Regions from separate parts of the Streptomyces sp. NPDC055099 genome, predicted to be linked through region 1. Evidence: riboswitches for the same ligand, from Rfam matches in the RefSeq annotation. Region 1 holds a riboswitch; each other region holds the start of a gene.

The links. A riboswitch is a leader RNA that binds a small molecule or an ion and turns the genes downstream of it on or off. The one in region 1 is predicted to bind cobalamin.
Region 2: it holds a riboswitch for cobalamin, as region 1 does, so the genes downstream of both, ACWFRU_RS01555 (ABC transporter substrate-binding protein) here and ACWFRU_RS23270 (ribonucleoside-diphosphate reductase subunit alpha) in region 1, are expected to answer to the same signal.
Region 3: it holds a riboswitch for cobalamin, as region 1 does, so the genes downstream of both, ACWFRU_RS13630 (energy-coupling factor ABC transporter permease) here and ACWFRU_RS23270 (ribonucleoside-diphosphate reductase subunit alpha) in region 1, are expected to answer to the same signal.
Region 4: it holds a riboswitch for cobalamin, as region 1 does, so the genes downstream of both, metE (5-methyltetrahydropteroyltriglutamate--homocysteine S-methyltransferase) here and ACWFRU_RS23270 (ribonucleoside-diphosphate reductase subunit alpha) in region 1, are expected to answer to the same signal.

What each region holds. Positions count from the first base shown of each region.
Region 1 is NZ_JBSGUA010000009.1:228,403-233,502, reverse strand. It holds gene ACWFRU_RS23275 (ribonucleotide-diphosphate reductase subunit beta) at 1-70, opposite strand, end outside; gene ACWFRU_RS23270 (ribonucleoside-diphosphate reductase subunit alpha) at 70-2,466, opposite strand; cobalamin riboswitch at 2,604-2,727, opposite strand; gene mctP (monocarboxylate uptake permease MctP) at 2,844-4,493, opposite strand; gene ACWFRU_RS23260 (DUF3311 domain-containing protein) at 4,490-4,759, opposite strand; gene ACWFRU_RS23255 (YbdD/YjiX family protein) at 4,881-5,078, opposite strand; gene ACWFRU_RS23250 (carbon starvation CstA family protein) at 5,075-5,100, opposite strand, start outside.
Region 2 is NZ_JBSGUA010000001.1:342,399-347,498, forward strand. It holds gene ACWFRU_RS01545 (ABC transporter ATP-binding protein) at 1-821, opposite strand, end outside; gene ACWFRU_RS01550 (FecCD family ABC transporter permease) at 818-1,858, opposite strand; gene ACWFRU_RS01555 (ABC transporter substrate-binding protein) at 1,855-2,880, opposite strand; cobalamin riboswitch at 2,995-3,180, opposite strand; gene ACWFRU_RS01560 (VOC family protein) at 3,188-3,673, opposite strand; gene ACWFRU_RS01565 (helix-turn-helix domain-containing protein) at 3,670-4,545, opposite strand; gene ACWFRU_RS01570 (haloacid dehalogenase-like hydrolase) at 4,741-5,100, shown strand, end outside.
Region 3 is NZ_JBSGUA010000004.1:468,435-473,534, forward strand. It holds gene ACWFRU_RS13615 (energy-coupling factor ABC transporter ATP-binding protein) at 1-315, opposite strand, end outside; gene cbiQ (cobalt ECF transporter T component CbiQ) at 312-1,061, opposite strand; gene ACWFRU_RS13625 (energy-coupling factor ABC transporter substrate-binding protein) at 1,068-1,493, opposite strand; gene ACWFRU_RS13630 (energy-coupling factor ABC transporter permease) at 1,493-2,221, opposite strand; cobalamin riboswitch at 2,252-2,435, opposite strand; gene ACWFRU_RS13635 (GNAT family N-acetyltransferase) at 2,521-3,114, opposite strand; gene tsaD (tRNA (adenosine(37)-N6)-threonylcarbamoyltransferase complex transferase subunit TsaD) at 3,114-4,163, opposite strand; gene ACWFRU_RS13645 (short-chain fatty acyl-CoA regulator family protein) at 4,254-5,100, opposite strand, start outside.
Region 4 is NZ_JBSGUA010000004.1:475,555-480,654, reverse strand. It holds gene metE (5-methyltetrahydropteroyltriglutamate--homocysteine S-methyltransferase) at 1-1,978, opposite strand, end outside; cobalamin riboswitch at 2,141-2,358, opposite strand; gene ACWFRU_RS13660 (3-hydroxybutyryl-CoA dehydrogenase) at 2,531-3,400, opposite strand; gene aceB (malate synthase A) at 3,397-5,001, opposite strand; gene aceA (isocitrate lyase) at 5,051-5,100, opposite strand, start outside.

The DNA.
Region 1 (5,100 bases):
AGGGGGTATCGGTGCGAAGCGCCGTCGTTGAGGGGTGGTGGTCGGGCGACGGGTGGGCGGTGGAGCTCATTACTGGCAGGCCTCGCAGGACTCGGGGTTTTCCAGGGAGCAGGCGACGGCTTCTTCGGCCGTGGTCTGGGCGGGGACGGGGGCGGCCTCGGCGCTCTGGCCGGCCGCCGCGCGGGCGATGCGGGTCGCCGGGCGCGAACGCAGGTAGTACGTGGTCTTCAGACCCTGCTGCCAGGCGTACGCGTACATCGAGGAGAGCTTGCCGATGGTCGGCGTCTCCAGGAACAGGTTCAGGGACTGCGCCTGGTCCAGGAACGGCGTGCGCGCGGCGGCCATGTCGATCAGGCCGCGCTGCGGGATCTCCCACGCGGTGCGGTACAGCTCGCGCACCTCGGCCGGAATCCAGCCGAAGCCCTGCACGGAGCCGTTGGCCTCGCGCAGCGCCTCACGCGTCTGCGCGTCCCACACGCCAAGGCGCTTCAGCTCCTGCACCAGGTAGGCGTTGACCTGGAGGAACTCACCACTCAGCGTCTCGCGCTTGAAGAGGTTGGAGACCTGCGGCTCGATGCACTCGTACACGCCCGCGATGGACGCGATCGTGGCGGTCGGCGCGATGGCCAGGAGCAGCGAGTTGCGCATACCGGTCGTGGCGATACGTTCCCGCAGCGCGGCCCAGCGCTCCGGCCAGGTCAGCTCGACGCCGTAGTGGTCGGGGTGCAGGACGCCGCGCGCGGTGCGGGTCTTCTCCCAGGCGGGAAGCGGCCCGTTCCTTTCGGCGAGGTCGGCGGACGCCTCGTACGCGGCGAGCATGATGCGCTCGGCGATGCGCGTCGAGAGGGCGCGCGCGGCGGGGGAGTCGAAGGGCAGCTTCAGCCGGAAGAAGACGTCCTGGAGACCCATCGCGCCGAGGCCCACCGGACGCCACTTGGCGTTGGAGCGTCCCGCCTGCTCGGTCGGGTAGAAGTTGATGTCGACGACACGGTCGAGGAAGGTGACGGCGGTGCGGACGGTCTCGTCGAGCCGCTGCCAGTCGATGTCACCGGCGGCCGTGTCCACGAACGCGCCGAGGTTCACCGAACCCAGGTTGCAGACGGCCGTCTCGCCGTCGTCCGTCACCTCCAGGATCTCCGTGCAGAGGTTGGAGGAGTGGACGGTGTGGCCGGGCTCCGCCGTCTGGTTGGCCGTGCGGTTGGCGGCGTCCTTGAAGGTCATCCAGCCGTTGCCGGTCTGCGCCAGGGTGCGCATCATGCGGCCGTACAGCTCGCGGGCCGGGATGGTCTTGCGGGCGAGCCCGGCGGCCTCGGCCTTGCGGTAGGCCGCGTCGAACCCATCGCCCCACAGGTCGACGAGCTCGGGCACGTCGGCCGGGGAGAACAGCGACCAGTCCTGGTCGGCGGCGACCCGGCGCATGAACTCGTCCGGGATCCAGTGCGCCAGGTTGAGGTTGTGCGTGCGGCGCGCGTCCTCACCCGTGTTGTCGCGCAGCTCCAGGAACTCCTCGATGTCGGAGTGCCACGTCTCCAGGTAGACCGCGGCGGCGCCCTTGCGGCGGCCGCCCTGGTTCACGGCGGCGACGGACGCGTCCAGGGTCTTGAGGAACGGCACGATGCCGTTGGAGTGCCCGTTCGTGCCGCGGATGAGCGAACCGCGGGCGCGGATGCGGGAGTACGAGAGGCCGATGCCGCCCGCGTGCTTGGAGAGCCGCGCGACCTGGTGGTAGCGGTCGTAGATGGAGTCCAGCTCGTCCAGCGGGGAGTCGAGGAGGTAGCAGGAGGACATCTGCGGGTGGCGGGTGCCGGAGTTGAAGAGCGTCGGCGAGGACGGCAGGTAGTCCAGGCGGCTCATCAGGCGGTACAGGGCGGCGACTTCGTCCGCCGCGCGCGCGGAGCCGTCCTCGGCGAGGCCGCTCGCGACGCGCAGCATGAAGTGCTGCGGGGTCTCGATGACGTGCCGGGTGAGGGGGTGGCGAAGGAGGTAGCGGCTGTGCAGGGTGCGCAGGCCGAAGTAGCCGAAGCGGAAGTCCGCGCCGTCCTCCAGGGCGGCCTCCACCAGACCGTCGAGGCGCTCCGCGTGGTCGGTGACGAACGCGGCGGTGCGGTCCGCGATCAGGCCCTCGCGGTGCCCGACGGCGACCGAGTCGGAGAAGGAGCGCACGCCCTGCGACGCGGCCTCGTCACGGATGGTGAGGCTGAGCAGCCTGGCCGCGAGCTGCGAGTACGTCGGGTCCTCGGAGATGAGGCCGGCCGCGGCCTCGGTCGCCAGCTCCCGCAGCTCCGCCAGATCCGCCCTGGCCGAGCGGCCCCGCAGCGCGGCGGCGGCGACCCGGCCGGGGTCGGCGTCGGGGAGGTCGGCGGTGAGGTCGGTCAGGGTACGCAGCAGCGCGGTTCCTGGGCCGTCGGCGGTCTGCGATCCGTCGGTGGTCTGCGCTGACGCAGGTTCGGCTGGCGCGATGGTCACGTGGAGCACTCCCTCGCTCGGCTCAGGGCCTTGGGGAGGGGTGAGTGACACACGGGGGCCGGCCCTGGGCAGGGCTGCGCTCCGCGTCCACCAGCCCATTCCACGAGGCCCGGACGTCGTCGGCACCCGGACCGGTCGGAACGGGCGCACTGTCGACAGGTCTTCGGACTTGCGAGCACGACAAATGCGTACTCATACACCGTTGCGGGACAGTTCCGGACTTGCACCGGATTCCCCTGCGGCGACAGCGAGCACGAGCATACATCTTGTGCTGGCTCTGAGCGGCAGCCCCATATCTTGTGTCGGCGCACACAACAAAGCGCGGGCCGCTGGGGGAAACCGGCGGCCCGCGCCATGCGTTGCGTACAGGAACAGGCTCAGTGCCCGCTCGGTGCTCCCGCCGTGGCCGGCGGCAGCTCCTCCACGACGCCGGGGTCGCCCACGTCCGCCGTGTAGTCGCCCGGAGACGTCTCGTCGATGCCGTCAGGGGCCTTCATGGCGCGCAGGACGAAGGTCATGGCCACGGTGACCGCCACGTTCAGGACGAACGCCGTGAGGCCGATGTAGCCGATCTCGCCGATGCCCGGGATCTCGTCGGACGAGCCGCCGAAGTGCTTCTGGGTGGGCGAGGCGACGCCGTACGTGGCGGCCGTTCCGTAGACCATGCCGACCGCCCAGCCCGCGAGCAGCGCCCAGCGGTGGAACCACCGCGTGAACAGGCCGCCGACGAGCGCGGGCATGGTCTGCAGGATCCAGATGCCGCCCAGGAGCTGGAAGTTGATCGCGACCGTCTTGTCCATGGTGAGGACGAAGGCGAGCGCGCCGACCTTCACCAGGAGCGAGACCAGCTTGGAGACCTTGGTCTCCTGCGCGGGTGTCGCGTCCGGCTTGAGGAAGTCCTTGTAGATGTTCCTGGTGAAGAGGTTCGCGGCCGCGATGGACATGATGGCGGCCGGGACGAGCGCGCCGATGCCGATCGCCGCGAACGCGACGCCGGTGAACCAGTCGGGGAACATGTTCTCGAACAGCTGCGGGATCGCGAGCTGGCCGTTCTCCACCTTCACCCCGGCCGCGATCGCCATGAAGCCGAGCAGCGCGAGCAGCCCCAGCATCAGCGAGTACAGCGGCAGGATCGTGGTGTTGCGGCGGATCACGTCACGGCTCTTGGAGGAGAGCGTCGCCGTGATCGAGTGCGGGTACATGAACAGCGCGAGCGCGGAGCCGAGCGCGAGCGTGGCGTAGGTCCACTGCCCGGCCTCGCCCGGCGCGAGACCCGCGACGGGCTTGCCCGCCGCGTCGTTCGCCGCCGAGAACTTGTCGTTCGCCGCCTGGAAGATCTCGTCGAAGCCGCCGAGCTTGATCGGGATGTAGATGATCGCGACGGCGATGACCAGGTAGATCAGACCGTCCTTCACGAACGCGATCAGCGCGGGCGCGCGCAGACCGGACGAGTACGTGTACGCGGCGAGCACCGCGAACGCGATCAGGAGCGGCAGGTCCTTGATGAACCAGTTCGTGTCCGGACCGCCGCCGACGCCCATCACGTCCAGCACGGCCTGGATACCGACCAGTTGGAGCGCGATGTACGGCATCGTGGCGAGGATGCCGGTGACCGCGACGGCCAGCGAGAGCCCCTTGGAGCCGAAGCGTCCGCGCACGAAGTCGGAGGTGGTCACGTATCCGTGCTTGTGCGAGACGGACCACAGGCGCGGCAGGAAGGTGAAGATCAGCGGGTAGACGAGGATCGTGTACGGCACCGCGAAGAAGCCGGCCGCGCCCGCCGCGTAGATCGCCGCCGGGACGGCCACGAAGGTGTACGCCGTGTAGAGGTCGCCGCCGAGCAGGAACCATGTGACCCAGGTGCCGAACGACCGGCCGCCCAGACCCCATTCGTCCAGGCTCTCGGTCTCGGCCTTGCGCCAGCGCGCGGCCAGGAAGCCCATCGCCGTGACGGCCGCGAAGAAGAAGATGAAGACGGCGAGGGCTATGCCGTTGACGCCGCCGGTGTCCGCTGCGAGCACGTTCATCGGGTCGCACCCCCCTGGGCCTGCTCGGCCTTGCGGGCGCGCTGGTCACGCTGCCACAGCTTGTAGGCGATCATGGTGAGAGCGGTGGAGACGACCACCCACAGCATCTGGTACCAGTAGAAGAACGGGATGCCTATGAAGGTCGGTTCGACCTTCGCGTAGGAGCTCACCCAGAGCATCGCCACGAACGGCGCGACGAGGCAGAGGGCAACGACCACGCGGACCGGCGTGACCACCGGTCTGCTCACTTCAGGCGCATCTGACACTTCGCGGCTCCGCTCCCTCGCTTATCCCACCTTTAACGTGCGGGAAATCTAAGCGAGGAGATTGATCTACGGAACCCCCGTCCGGATAGCGGACGCGTCGATGTGCCTGCTCAGTACGGGGTCAGCAGCAGCGGAACCCCTGCCTGGGGTCGGACTCCTGGCGCTCCGTCCGCATTCGCTCGAACTCCCGCCGGGAGGGGACGGATGCCCCGGGATGCGTCTTCCGCCTGTGCTCCACATAACGGTCGTACGCGGACTCATCGGTCAACTCGCGCGCGTACCACCGCACCCAGCGCAGGCCGCGCAGCACCCATGTCATGACGGGACCTGCGCGTCGTCCG
Region 2 (5,100 bases), on a different contig from region 1:
CGGATCGTCGGGTGGGGTTCCTCGTGGTGGTGGGTGACCTCCGCTCGGACCCCGTACACCTTTGCTATCAGTTCCTCCGTGATCACCTCGGACGGTGTGCCCGAGGCGTGGGCCACTCCCTCGCGCAGGACCAGTACGTGGTCGCAGAACATGGCCGCCAGGTTGAGATCGTGCAGGGCTATCACGCTGGTCAGGGGGAGGTCCGCCACCAGGGACAGGAGGTCCAGCTGGTGGTGGATGTCCAGGTGGTTCGTGGGTTCGTCCAGGAGGAGCTCCTGGGGAGTCTGGGCCAACGCCCTTGCTATCTGGACGCGTTGGCGCTCGCCGCCCGAGAGTGTGTGCCAGGACTGGGTGGCGCGGTCGGCAAGGCCCGTGCGGGTCAGGGCCTCGCGTACCGCCTCGTCGTCCTGGGGTGTGGGGGCGGACCACGCCCTGCTGTGCGGGATGCGGCCCAGGCGTACTACCTCCTCCACCGACAGCTCGACCTGTGTGGTTGCCTCTTGGTCCACCATCGCCACCCTGCGTGCCACTCTGCGGCGGCCCACCTCCCGCAGCGGGTCACCGTCGAGGGTGACCACCCCGGATGTCGGGGTCAGGACGCCCGCCAGGATGCGCAGGAGCGTTGACTTGCCCGAGCCGTTCGGGCCGAGCAGGCCGACCGTGGCTCCGGGGGGCGGGGCCAGGGTCACTCCGTCGATGATGAGGTGGCCCGCGGTTGTTCTGGTGACCCTGTCCGCCCGTAGGCCTGAGTCGGTGTGCTCGGTGTGCTCGGTGTGCTCGGTGCGGTCGGTGTGGTCGGTGTGGTCGGTATGCGGGGTCATGTTGTTCTGCCCGTCTTCCTCGTGCGGTAGAGGACCAGGACGAAAGCCGGGACGCCGATCAGGGACGTGACCACCCCCACGGGGACCTCCTGGGGGTCGAGGACCGTGCGGGCCAGCGTGTCCACCCACACCAGGAACACCGCGCCCGCGAGTGCCGTGACCGGGAGCAGGCGTGCGTGGCCGGAGCCGACGAGCGCACGGGCCGCGTGCGGCAGGACCAGGCCCACGAAACCGATGGCGCCCGCGCTGCTGACCAGTGCCGCCGTGAGCAGGGCCGTCACGGAAAGCAGCAGCAGGCGGACGCGGGCCACGTGGACGCCCAGCGTCGCCGCCGCGTCCTGGCCGAACGCGAACGCGTCCAGGGTGCGGGCCTGCGTCAGGCAGACGGCGAGCGCCGCGAAGAGCACCGCCGCGCACAGCGAGACGTCCGTCCAGCCCACCCCGCTCAGCGAGCCGAGCAGCCAGAACAGGACACTCCGCGTGGTCTCCGCGTCGCCCGAGGTCAGGATCACGAAGGAGGTGAGCGAGGAGAAGAGCTGCATGGCCGCCACCCCGGAGAGCACCACCCTGTCGGCGCTTCCGCCCAGGCTGTGGCTGAGCAGCAGCACGAGCGCGAAGGAGACGACGGCCCCGACGAAGGCGCCCGCCGAGACCGACACCACTCCCCCGCCGACCCCCAGGACGACGATCGCGACCGCGCCGGTGGACGCCCCCGAGGAGACGCCGAGCACGAAGGGGTCGGCGAGCGGGTTGCGCAGGAGGGACTGGAGGACGGTCCCGCAGACCGCGAGGCCCGCGCCGCAGACCGCCGCGAGGAGTGTGCGCGGCATGCGCAGGTTCCAGACGATGCCGTCCCGGATGGGCGTCAGCGTCGCCTCGCCCCAGCCGAGGTGCGCCGCGACCGCCGACCACACGTCGGGTACGGAGATGTCCGCGGGGCCGATGGTGACGGCCACCGCCACGGAGAGGGCGAGGGCGGCGAGGCCCGCCGTCCAGAGCAGGGCGGAACGTATGCCGCCCGGGGCGGCCGTCCTCACTCGTCGAGGCCGAACTCGCGCAGGGCGGCGGCGACTTGTTCGATGCCGTCCACCGTGCGGATCGTCGGGTTCATGGCCTGGCCGCTCAGCAGCACGTACCGCTTCTTCTTCACGGCGGTCAGGTTCTTGGTGACGGGGTTGGACTCCAGGAACTCGATCTTCTTCTTCGCGCTCTCGGCCGTCTGCGACTTGCGGGTGAGGTCGCCGATGACCAGGACGTCCGGGTCGCGGTCGGCCACCGTCTCCCAGTTGATCTGGGGCCACTCGTCGCGGGTGTCGTCGAAGACGTTCTGCACGCCGAGTTCGCGGGTGATGATGCCCGGCGCCCCGCAGCAGCCGGCGATGTAGGGCGCGTCGGAGTTGGCGAACCAGTAGAGGAGCGAGGTGCCGGACGCCTTGGTGTGCTCGATGGTCCTGGTGGCCTTCGCCACCCGGCCCTTGAGGTCCGCGATCAGGCGTTCGCCGCGCTTCTCGACCCCGAACGCCTTGGCCAGGTCCCGTACTTCGCCGTAGACGGTGTCCATGGTCAGCGTCTTGACGCGGCGGCCGTCGCCGTCGCCGCTGTTGTCCTTGCCCGCGCAGTCGGAGGGCGAGACGTAGGCGGGTACGCCGAGTTCGGCGAACTTGGCGCGGTCGGCGACGCCGCCCTTGCTGACCGTCGCCAGGAAGGAGGCGGTGACGAAGTCCGGTTCCTTGGCGAGGACCTTTTCGAAGGAGGGGTACCTGTCGGCGAGCCGGTCGACCTTGGCGTTGTCCTTCTCCAGGCCCTTGAGCACCGGGTCCGTCCAGGTGCCGGTGCCGGCCATGCGGTCCGCGAGGCCGAGGGAGAGCAGGATCTCCGTGGAGCCCTGGTCGAGGGAGACCGCTCGCCGCGGGGGCGCCTTGATCTCCGCCTTCTTGCCGCAGGAGGTGAGGGTCAGCGGGTAGCCGGCGGCCTTGCCGTCCGTGGCGGAGGTGGTCGTGGTGCCGCCTCCGCAGGAGGTCAGCGTGACGGCGAGGGCCGCGACGAGGAGGACGGGCACCCGTACACGACGGGACAGAATACGTACATGACGGGCGGTGGAAGACACACGATCCCTTGAGTCTCACGGCTCATACGCGGAGCCTGGCCTGTTTCGTCACCTCCGCCGCCCGGTGCGCGGACGAAGGTGCCAGCAGGTCTTCGGACTCGGGGATCGGCCGGACGGGGCGCCTTCCCAGGTGTCCGTGGACGCCCAGTGGCCGTTGCCCCGCCCGTTCCCCCTCACCGCTGCGCGTCAGTTCCGGATTCGCACCGGATTCCCTGGCCCTGGTGTGGGTTGACTGGCGTGCGCAAGTTATCACGCGAGGTCAGGAAGGCTGCTGGGGCCTCGGTGCGCCGCGGTAGGTGCCGAAGGACCATTTGTTGCCCTCGGGGTCGGCGATCGCGAACTCCCGGCTGCCGTAGGGCTTGTCCTCGATCTCACGGGTGATCTCGACCCCGGCGGCGCGAAGCCGCTGGTAGAGGTCGTCCACGTGATCGGTGACGACGTACGTGCCGAAGGTGCCCGGCTTCAGGCACCAGTCCCCGGCCCCGTCGTCGTACGAGCCGAGCATGATCGCGCCGCCCTCGGGCCAGTCGAGTTCGGCGTGCGCCACGCTGTCGCCGTCCTGATAGACGGCCGTGCGCAGGAAGCCGACCGTGCCGACCAGGAAGTCGATCAGTGCGGGGGCGTCGTGCGCCTGGAGGGTCGGCCAGACAGCGGGGGCGCGCTCCTCGGCCTCGGGGGCTCGCCCCTCGGAGTTGAGGGAAGAGGCGGACTGGGGCTGCTGGTTCTGCTTCTCGGTCGTGTTCATGGGTCCCACTCTTCGCCCCCGCCATAGCTCCCGGCTTGGATATTCCGGCACTCTTCGGCCAGCCAGGCGCTGGGGCTCGCGCCGGTGTACTGCCGGAAGTCCCGCACCAGGTGGGAGTGGTCGTAGTACCCGCAGTCCGCGGCCACACGGGCCAGGTCGGGGGCCGCGCCCGCCGCGACGGGGCGTACGACGGCGTTCCGTGCGCGCTGGAAGCGCATCAGGCGCCCGGCCTGCTTGGGGCTCAGGCCCGTCTCGGCGCGGAAGAGGGTGGTGAGGCGGCGTTCGCTGAGCGCGACGTGCCGGGAGAGCCCGCGCAGGGTGCCCACGCCCTGGTGCCGGGCCAGCCAGGCCCACGCCTCGCCGACTTCGGGCCGTACGGAGCCGAAGGAGGTGTCGGTGGCCGCGCGCTGCCTCAAGTAGGCGGAGAGGGAGGCGAACCGCTCCTCCCAGCCGCCCTGCTCGCACAGCAGCTCCCGCAGCTCGGCGGCGCGGCGCCCCATCACCTCCGCGCCGGGCGTCACCAGCTCTCCGGCGAGTTCCGCGGCCGGTACGCCGAACAGGGCGCGGGCGGCCAGCGGGTGCACGGCGAGCTGGATGCCCGCCTCGTGCTCGGGCCGCACGACGTAGGCCGGGGACTGGTGCAGGCCTCCGAGGACGATGTCCGTGCGGAGGGCGTCTCGGGTACCGACCTGCTCGGGGGTGGCGCCGGTGACGACGGGACCGTCCAGCGAGAAGATCAGCGTCAGGTACGGGGACGGCAGGCCGCGGTGCAGGCCCGGCCGCTCGCCCCGCGTGCGGTAGCCGACGGCGGACACCACCATGCCGTCGAGCCGCGGGGCGGCCCGCACGAACTCCCGGGAGACGGTCTCCATGCCTTCCAGTATGCGATGGGCGCCGCTACGGAGCAGGCCCAGAAGTGCGGCAGGCGCCCGTCTCCCCTACCCGCGCACGGCGGCCCCATGCCCGTCCCGTCCGGTGATGTCGATCATGGGAATCCCTGGTGTGACCTCATACGATGACCCGCCGCTCCGGACGGGGCGCAGACCGCTCTCAGGGGGCACGGAACCATGGCATCAAAGGCAAAGGGCAAGCTGGCCGTCATCGGCACGGCGGGCGCGCTCACCGCGGCCGTTCTGGCGGGGACGGCGCTCTGGCCGGGCAAGGACGCGACGGCCGCGGACGCCTCCGCGAAGACGGCGAGGACGGCGAAGGCCGCGACGTCCGAGCTGAAGCACTGGCCGAAGCCGGTCGCGAAGAAGCTGGGCAAGCTCATCGCGAAGAACGACCACAAGGGCGCGTACGCCGTCTTCGACGCGGACAACACGACGTACCGCAACGACCTGGAGGAGTCCCTCCTGCCCTTCCTGGAGATGAAGGGGGTGCTGACCCGCACGTCGATCGACCCGTCGCTGAAGATCATCCCCTTC
Region 3 (5,100 bases), on a different contig from region 1:
CTGTTCGACGGAAGCGGCGAAGAGCTGGTCGTCCGGGTCCTGGACCACCAGTTGAACGGTGGTGCGCAGCCGCGTGAGCCCCTTGCGGTCGTACGTCACGGGGGCGCCCCCCAGGGTCAACCCGCCCTGGTCCGGGCGGAGTCCGCCGCTCAGGAGCCGCATGAGGGTGGTCTTGCCGCTGCCGTTGCGCCCGAGCAGCGCGAGGGCGCGCCCTTCGGTGACGTCGAAGTCCAGGCCGCTGAGGACAGTGGGCCCGTCCTCGTATGCGTAGGAAGCGGCACGCAGAGCGACCAGGGACCCGCTCGGCTCGCTCATGGCAGAACCCTTTCCAGTACGAGGGTGAGGGCCGCGAGGCCCACGAGGAGCGCGGTGCTCGCGGCCACGAAGGGCCGCGAGATCCGGGCGTCGGGCACGAGCACCCGCAGGGTCCCGTCGTACCCGCGTCCGGCGAGCCCGGCCTGCAGCCGGCTCGCCCGGTCGAAGGCCCGCACGAACGCGGTGGCGCCGAGACCGCCGAGGGAACGCCAGGTGGCGGCCCGGGTGGTGTGACCAAGGCGCGCGGCCTGCGCCTGCCGGATCCGGCTCATGGAATCGAGGAGCAGGAAGCTCATCCGGTACATGACCAGCGCCACGTCGACGACCGGCGCCGGTACGCCGGCCTTCACCAGGCGGGGCAGCAGGTCCGACATGGGCGTGGTGAAGGCGAAGAGAAGGACGCCGAGCGAGGCCGCCGACGTGCGCAGGAGCAGTCCGCCCGCTCGCTCGGGGCCGCCGTCGGCGAGCGTGAGGAACCCCTCGGGCCCGCCCAGTTGGACGAGCAGCGTCAGGGCGCCGGTGACGCAGAAGCCCAGGGGCACGCGGTAGGCGCGCCACAGTTTGCGCGGCGGCACACCGGCGGGTCCGAGCAGCACGGTGAGCGCGGCGACCAGGATCAGGGCGGCGCCCGGCCAGGGCGGCAGGGAGACGGCAAGGACGGTGAGGCCGAGCCCGAGCACGGCTTTGTCCACGGGGTGGCGGCGGCGCCAGCGACTGCTGTGCGCCGCCGCGTCGATGGGCAGCACGCCGGGTCAGACCTGCCCGGTCCCGGCCCGGGTGTGCTCCTCGTCGGCGGGCTGCTGCTCCACGTCGACGGCCTGCTCCCCGGCGGCTGCCTCGGTGTGCGCCGCCTCGGATCGCGCCGCCTCTGCCCGCGCCGCGTCAGCGCCCTGACGGCGCCCCTTGCGCAGACCGAAGTAGTAGGCGAGGACGCCCGCGCCGATCGCCGCCTGCAGCGCGAAGAGCGCCGACTCGATCTCCCCGGACGGGGGTTCGTACAGCGGCGAGAACCAAGGCTCGTAGTCCGGCTCGATCTCGGTGATCGCGGTCTCGGCCTGGGCGTCGGCCCCGGTGAACGGCTCCTTCTCGTCGTCGCCGAGGCCGAGCGCCAGCGGCAGCACCGCCAGCGCGGCGACGATGAGGAGCAGCAGAGTGTTGATCTTCGCGTTCCGGCTCATCAGGCGCTGGCCCCCGTCTCCGTCTCGGTCTTGCTGCCGGTGTCCGCCCGCACGGACGGCTTCTTGCCCTGGAGCAGCACGCCGAGCCGCGTGAGCTCACCCTTGCTCGACTGCACGAGCAGCCGCATCACCACGACGGTGAGCAGTCCCTCGCTGACGGCGAGGGGGATCTGCGTGACGGCGAAGATGCCGCCGAACTTGCCCAGGGCGCCGATGAATCCGCTGCCGGGGTCCGGGAACGCCAGGGCGAGCTGGACGCTGGTGACGCAGTACGTGGACAGGTCGGCGACGAACGCGCCGAAGAACACGGCCACCATGAGCGGCACGTCGTACCGCTTCAGGAGCCGGTAGACGGCGTATCCCGCCCATGGCCCGACGATGGCCATGGAGAACACGTTGGCGCCCAGCGTGGTGAGCCCGCCGTGGGCGAGCAGCAGCGCCTGGAACAGCAGCGTGATGGTGCCGAGCACCGCCATGATCGGAGGCCGGAAGAGGATCGCGCCGAGCCCGGTGCCCGTCGGGTGCGAGCAACTCCCGGTGACGGACGGGATCTTCAGCGCGGAAAGGACAAAGGTGAACGCTCCGGACGCGCCCAGGAGCAGGGTGCTCTCCGGGTGTTCCTTGACCTCACGGGTGAGGGAGCGGACTCCGTGGACGACGAACGGCGCGGACGCTACGCCCCAGGCGATCGCGTGCGCCGGTGGGAGGAAACCCTCGGCTATGTGCATGGCTAAGCAGACCCTCTCCAGCACCTCGTGGATGGACAACGCGCCTTGGCCGGTCTCCTGGCTGACGGGTCGTACCGACCGGACTCCGCCTTCCCGGGCGCGTGTTGCGCCCAGTGGCTGCCGCGAGGGCTGGAGCCGGACTTCCCGATCACAGTGGCGAGGGCCGCACCGGCATCACACCGATTTCCCGAGCACCAAGGCGTGGTGACCCTAGTGCGGAATCCAGTGACCTGACAACTTGCGGGACCGCTCCATCTGTGGCACGCGCGAGCGCACATGACCTGGGCGTACGCCCCTGGTCAGCCTCCTGTCACCCCTCCTGTGCCGCAGGACACCGCGAGGGTCCTGGCGGGGTGGCGAGGCCCGAGGAAGACGACGACACCTTTGCCGTCGGGTGAGGGGTGTGTCGCCTGGGTCCAGCCCTGGCGGCCGTAGAACTCCATGGCCTGCGCCGACCGGACCGAAGTGAGCAGCCAGGCACGGTCATCGGGAGCGCCCGCGGCCATCGCCTCAAGAAGGGCCGCCCCGATCCCGGCCCCCTGCGCCCCGGGACGTACGGCGAGTTCGTCTATCTCACGCGCCCCGCACAGCCACGACAGGGCGCGCCCGGCCCCGAGTCCGGCGGCCGCCTGCGGATAACAGCGGTCGGCGGGAAAGGGGTCGGGAGTGGTCCAGCCGGTGGTGAATCCGACGATGTCCGTCCCCCGCAGGGCGATCGCCGCGGTGAACCCGGGACGCCGCACGTCGTCGCCGAGCCGGACCAGGAACTGCGCCACCCTCTCCTCGTCCTCGTACCAGGGCGGTGGGCCGAAGGCCTCGGCGTAGACCGTGCGCAAGGCTTCGGTGTGCGCGAGCAGTTGCGTGCCGTGCAGGACGTGGACGACCGCCGTCATCAGGCAGCCTTCGCCGGGGCCGCTCCCGGCTGCAGGGCCGCGTACTCCAGCGGGGCGGACGGGTCGACCGACACGTCCAAAGGCGCGGGCTCGGCGCCGGCGCGTACGAGCAGATCGCCGACGGCGGCGATCATCGCGCCGTTGTCGGTGCACAGGGTCATCGGGGGGACGCGCAGGCGCACGCCGGCTGCCGCGCACCGCTCCTCCGCGAGCGACCGCACCCGTGAGTTCGCGGCGACCCCGCCGACCACGACGAGGGTCGTGACCCCGTACTCCCGGCAGGCGGCGAGCGCCTTGCGGGTCAGGACGTCCGCGACGGCCTCCTGGAGCGAGGCCGCGCCGTCGGCCACCGGCAGTTCACGGCCCGTGTGCCCTTCGGCCCAGCGGGCGGCGGCGGTCTTGAGGCCGGAGAAGGAGAACGCGTACGGGGCGTCCTTCGGCCCAGTGAGCGGGCGGGGGAAGGCCACCGCGCGCGGGTCGCCGTCCCGGGCCGCGCGGTCGATGGCGGGGCCGCCCGGATACGGCAGGCCGAAGACCCGGGCGACCTTGTCGAAGCACTCGCCCGCCGCGTCGTCCAGGGTGTCCCCCAGGTGCACGATCCGGTCGCGGGCCAGGTCCCGGACGAGCAGCAGGGACGTGTGCCCGCCGGAGACGATGAGCACCACGCAGGGGTCGGGCAGCGGGCCGTGTTCCAGCGTGTCGGCGGCGACATGACCGGCCAGGTGGTGCACCCCGTACAGCGGGACGTCGAGCGCGTGGGCCAGGGTCTTCGCTCCCGCGAGGCCGACCTGCAGCGCGCCCGCGAGGCCGGGTCCCGTGGTCACCGCCACCGCGTCGATGTCGGACAGCTTCAGGTCCGCCTGGTCGAGGGCGCGCCGGACGACCGGCGTGAAGGAGTGCAGATGCGCTCGCGCGGCGATCTCGGGGACCACACCGCCGAAGCGGGCGTGCTCGTCCATGCTGGACGCGACCACATGGGCGAGCAGACGCCCCTCCGAGACGATCCCCACCCCGGTCTCGTCGCACGACGACTCGATTCCCAGCACCATGCGCCCCGCGGCCACCGGCGTCTCCTTCACGTACAGATCTCGCTCACTTTCTGCACTCGAAGTGTAGTTGCAACCTATGTGCAATAAGACCTACGGTCCGGCCACCGGATAGGGCACGAAGGTGCTGATGTTCTCGTCGATGGCCAGACGGCGGTCCAGTGGGGGCACCGCCCGCTGTGGGCAGTCGGTGCGTTCGCAGAGGCGGCAGCCCATGCCGATGGGCACGGCGGATGAGGCGCTGTCGAGGTCGAGGCCGTCGGAGTAGACGAGCCGCGCCGCGTGGCGGATCTCGCAGCCGAGACCGATGGCGAACGTCTTGCCGGGCTCGCCCCAGCCGCCGCGATGCCGGGTGACCGCGCGGGCGGTCCACAGGAAGCGCCGGCCGTCCGGCATCGCGGCGACCTGGACGTGGATGCGGCCGGGCGCGGCGAATGCCTCGTACACGTTCCACAGCGGGCAGGTGCCGCCCGCGCGGGAGAAGTGGAACGCGGTCGCGGACTGCCGCTTCGACATGTTGCCCGCCCGGTCGACCCGGACGAACGAGAAGGGCACTCCGCGCAGCCGGGGCCGCTGCAGGGTGCTGAGCCGGTGGCAGATGGTCTCGTAGCCGAGGCCGAAGTGGTCGGTCAGCCGCTCGATGTCGTAACGGAACTCCTCCGCGGCCGCGTGGAAGCGGCGGTAGGGCAGGATCAGCGCCGCCGCGAAGTAGTTGGCGATGCCGATGCGGGCCAGCGGCCAGGCCGCGGTCTCCTCGCCGAAGTCCTCCGAGGCGAGCGCGGAGATGCCGTCCGCGTGCTCCAGCAGGGCGAGTTGGGTGGCCATCCGGAACGCCTGTTGGCCGGGGCGCAGCCGGCTGGAAAGGTGCAGGACCCTGGCCGTCGGGTCGTAGTGGTGCAGGAGTTGACCGGCGTCCGCCGCCAGCCGCACCCCGTGCCGC
Region 4 (5,100 bases), on a different contig from region 1:
CGTAGCACATGTGCGTGTGGATCTGCGTGTCCGGGCGCACGCCGCTGGTGGTGAGACGGAAGGATTCCGTGGCCCACTCCAGGTACGCGGCGTGCTCGGCGGTGCGCAGTGGGAGGGTTTCACGCAAGGCGGGCTCGTCGACCTGGATGACCGAAGTGCCCGCCGCCTCCAGGTCGTTGACCTCGTCGCGCAGGGCCAGGGCGACTTGGCGCGCGGTGTCGCCAAGGGGCTGGTCGTCGCGGACGAAGGACCAGGCGAGCATGGTGACGGGGCCCGTGAGCATGCCCTTGACGGGGCGGTCCGTGAGGGAGTTGGCGTACGACGTCCAGCGCACCGTCATCGGTTCGGGCCGTGAGATGTCGCCCGCGAGGACCGGCGGGCGTACGTAGCGGGTGCCGTACGACTGGACCCAGCCGTGCTGCGTGGCGAGATAGCCGGTGAGCTGTTCGGCGAAGTACTGGACCATGTCGTTGCGTTCGGGCTCGCCGTGCACCAGGACGTCGATGCCCGCCTTCTCCTGGAAGGCGAGGACGTCGCGGATCTCCGAACGGATGCGTTCCTCGTAGCCGTCCGTGTCGATGCGGCCCGCCCGCAAGTCGGCGCGTGCGGTGCGCAGTTCGGTGGTCTGCGGGAACGAGCCGATGGTGGTGGTGGGGAGTTGCGGCAGGCCGAGTCGGGAGCGCTGGGCCGCCGCGCGCTCCGGGTAGGCGTGGACGCGGCGGGCGTCGGCCTCCGTGACGGCGGCGACACGGGCTCGTACCGCCGGATCGTGCGTGAGGGCCGAACCCGAGCGGGACGCCAGATCGGCGCGATTGGCGGCCAGTTCGGCCGGGATGGTGTCCGTTCCCTGGGCCAAGGCGCGCGCCAGCGTGGCGATCTCGGTGGCCTTCTGGTGGGCGAAGGCCAGCCAGCGGACCACCTGCGGGTCGATGTCCCGTTCGGCGGTGGCGTCCAGCGGGACGTGCAGCAGGGAGCAGGACGCGGAGACGTCGACCCGGTCGGCGAGGCCGAGGAGTGTGCCCAGGGTGGAGAGGGACCTCTCCAGGTCGTTGATCCAGATGTTGCGGCCGTTGACGACGCCTGCGACAAGGCGCTTGCCGGGCAGTCCGCCGACGGCGGCGAGGTCCTGCAACTGGCCGGCGGCGGCCTCCGTGAAGTCCAGGGCGAGCCCCTCGACCGGCGCCTTGGCCAGCACGGGCAGGGCATCGCCGAGCCTGCCGAAGTAGGAGGCGACGAGGAGCTGCGGGCGATCGGTGAGGGCGCCCAGGTCACGGTAGGCGCGGGCGGCGGCGTTGAGCTCCGCCGGGGTGCGGTCCTGGACCAGGGCCGGCTCGTCGAGCTGCACCCACTCGGCGCCCGCGGCGCGCAGGTCGGCGAGGATCTCCGCGTAGACGGGCAGCAGGCGGTCGAGGAGCGTCAGCGGCTCGAAGTCGGCGGCCACGCCGGGCGCGGGCTTGGCGAGCAGCAGATAGGTCACCGGGCCGACAAGGACCGGGCGTGCGGCGAGGCCGAGCGCGACGGCCTCCTTCAGCTCGGCCACCTGCTTGGCGGAATCGGCGGCGAAGACGGTGTCGGGGCCCAACTCCGGCACGAGGTAGTGGTAGTTGGTGTCGAACCACTTGGTCATCTCAAGGGGCGCCACGTCCTGGGTGCCGCGGGCCATCGCGAAGTAGCCGTCGAGGGGGTCGGCGTCGACGGCCTCGCGATGCCGGCGCGGGACGGCGCCGACCATGACGCTGGTGTCCAGGACATGGTCGTAGTACGAGAAGTCGCCGGTCGGCACTTCGTGGATGCCGGCGTCGGCCAGGTGCCGCCAGGTGGACCGGCGCAGCCTCGCCGCGGTCTCCCGCAGGGCGTCGGCGCTGACGCGGCCCTTCCAGTAGCCCTCGACGGCCTTCTTCAGTTCCCGGTCGGGGCCCTGGCGGGGGTAGCCGTACACGGTGGCCCGTGCTGCCGCGGCTGCGGACTTCGCTGTCACGGAAATCTCCTTCGCGAGATGACTCCTGAGAATCCCGGGGACGGGACACGGACGCGAAGGGATGACAGACCGGGCGGACGGACACGCGCCGGTCGCGCGGTGCTCCACCTGATCTGTACGCCGACCCGCCCACGAGGTCACCGGGATGTCCGCATATGAGGGATCACATGCGGGCAACGGGCAGGTCTTCGGACTCGCGGGCACATCTGCCGGGGCAGACACCTACTGGCCGTCGCTTCCCGGACCCGTGCTCGGACCCAGTGCGTATGACGGCGGTCGTTCCCACTCACCGCTGCGGGGCAGTCCCGGATTCCCACCGGGTTCCCTCTTACGACACCTCTGCCTGGCGGACAGGGCGAACCAGCTGCACGGATCAGGCTAGAGGGTGGTCGCCCTCTTGGGCAGTACTGATCACATCCCGGACCGTGAGGTGAGACACGGACGCGACCGGCGTGGGGACACGCGAAGGGGCGCGGAACAGATCACCACTCTGTTCCGCGCCCCTCTCACAGCAGCCGCGAGCCCCTCGGCCCGGCGGCGGACCCGGGCCCCTCAGCCCCGGTCGTAGAGGTGGAACCCGCGCCCGCTCTTGCGGCCGAGCAGCCCCGCTTCGACCATGCGCAGGAGCAGAGGCGGCGGGGCGTACAGGGGCTCCTTGAACTCCTCGTAGAGCGATGCCGCGATGGACGCGACCGTGTCCAGACCGATCAGGTCGGCCAGCTTCAGCGGACCCATCGGATGGGCGCAGCCCAGCTCCATGCCCGCGTCCACGTCGGCGGCCGTCGCGAAGCCCGACTCCGTCATCCGGATCGCGGAGAGGAGATAGGGCACGAGCAGCGCGTTGACGACGAAGCCCGCCCGGTCCTTGGACCGCACGACCGTCTTGCCCAGCGTGCACGTGGCGAAGTCCTCGACGGCGGCGACGGTCTCCGCGGCCGTGTGCAGCGAGGAGACGACCTCCACCAGGGGCAGGACGGGGGCGGGGTTGAAGAAGTGCAGGCCGAGGACGCGGTCGGCGCGCCGGGTCGCCATGCCCAGACGCATGACCGGGATCGAGGAGGTGTTGGTGGCGAGGATCGCGCCGGGATCCTCGACGACCTTGTCCAGGGTGGCGAAGATGTCCGTCTTCGCCGCGCTGTCCTCGACGACTGCCTCGACCACGAGCTGGCGGTCGGCCAGATCGTCGAGGCTGCCGGTGAAGACCATGCGGGCCAGCACGTCCTCGGCACCGATGCGGTCCAACTTGCCGCGCTGTACGGCACGTTCGAGCGAGACGGCGACGCGCTCGCGGGCGGCGCGGGCGGCGAGCGCGTCGGTCTCGCAGACCACGGTGTCCAGACCGGCGCGGGCGCACACCTCGGCGATTCCGGCACCCATCTGACCGCCGCCCACCACACCGACCCGGCGGATGGCCGCGGTCACGACTGTCGCTCCGGGCGGCCGACGAACGGGCGGCGCACGAGGTGACGGGCGTAGGCGTCCGTGGTGAAGAACGCGGGCAACTCCCGGCCCAGGGCGGTCCGTTCGAAGAGCTCGCGGATCTCGTCGACCGGCGCCCACGGGTATTCCGCGCCCAGGGCGGCAAGCTCGTCCTCCACCAGCTCCAGGACCGTCGCGCGGTCGACGACGCGGTGCCGCAGCCACTGCCAGATCTGCACCCTGGCGATCTCGGCGGTGGCGGCGTCCTCCATGAGACCGTCCAGGGCGACGGCCCCCTGCCCGTTCAGCCAGGCGGCGAAGTAGCGCAGGGCGACGGCGATGTTGGTGCGTACGCCCTCCGTCGTGGGCGGTGCGCTGATGCGACGTACGGACAGCAGTCGCGCCGCGGTCACCTCGACGTCGTCGCGGGTGCGGTCGAGCTGATGTGGGCGGGTGCCGAGCACCCCGTCGAACACCTCTCGGCAGACGGGCACCAGCGCGGGATGGGCGACCCAGGAGCCGTCGAAGCCGTCCTCGGCCTCGCGTTCCTTGTCGAGCCGCACGGTGGCGACGGCGGCTTGGTGCGCGTCGCGATCTCTGCCGGGCACGTGGGCGGCCATGCCGCCGATCGCGTGGGCACCCCGCTTGTGGCAGGTGCGTACGAGGAGGTCGGTGTACGCGTGCATGAAGGGGGCGGTCATGGTGACCTTCGAGCGGTCGGGCAGGAGGAAGTCGGTGCGGTGTCCGAAGGTCTTGATGAGGCTGAACAGGTAGTTCCAGCGGCCCGCGTTGAGACCTGAGCTGTGCTCGCGCAGCTCGTAGAGGATCTCCTCCATCTGGACGGCCGCCGTGATGGTCTCGATCAGGACGGTCGCCCGGATCGTGCCGCGGGGGATGCCGGCGAGGTCTTGGGCGAGGACGAAGACGTCGTTCCACAGCCGTGCCTCGTCGCGGTTCTCCAGCTTCGGCAGATAGAAGTACGGGCCGTGCCCGGCGTCGATCTGCCGCTGGGCGCAGTGGAAGAAGTAGAGCCCGAAGTCGACGAGCGAGGCGGGCGCGGGCCTGCCGTCGATCTCCAGGTGCTCCTCGGTCAGATGCCAGCCGCGCGGGCGGACGACGATGGTCGCGACCTGCTCGCCGAGCGGGTACCGCTTGCCCTGCGGTGTGCTGAAGTCGATCCTGCGCTCGATCGCGTCGAGCAGGTTGAGCTGGCCGCCGATGATGTTGTCCCAGGTGGGCGAGGTGGCGTCCCCGAAGTCAGCCATCCACACCCGCGCACCGGAGTTGAGGGCGTTGACCGTCATGGCACGCTCCGGCGGCCCGGTGATCTCCACGCGGCGATCGGTGAGGCCGGGCGCCGGGGGAGCGACCCGCCAGGAGTCGTCCGCCCGGATACGGGCGGTGGCGACGGAGAAGTCGAGCGGGGAGCCGGAGGCAAGCCGGGCGCTCACCCGGATGCGCTCCTTGAGGATCTCCAGGCGGCGTTCGGCGAAGGCGTCGACGAGGCGGCCGACGAACTCCAGCGCCTCAGGGGTGAGGATCTCGTCCTGCCGGTCGGTCGTGCCGAGGACCTGGGCGCGGCTGGTCGGAGCGGAGAGGGGCATTGCGGGTCTCCTCGGGAAAGAACCGAACGGGCTGAAGAAATTGAACGGACTAGTGGAACTGCTCTTCCTCGGTGGAACCGGCCAGCGCGGTCGTCGACG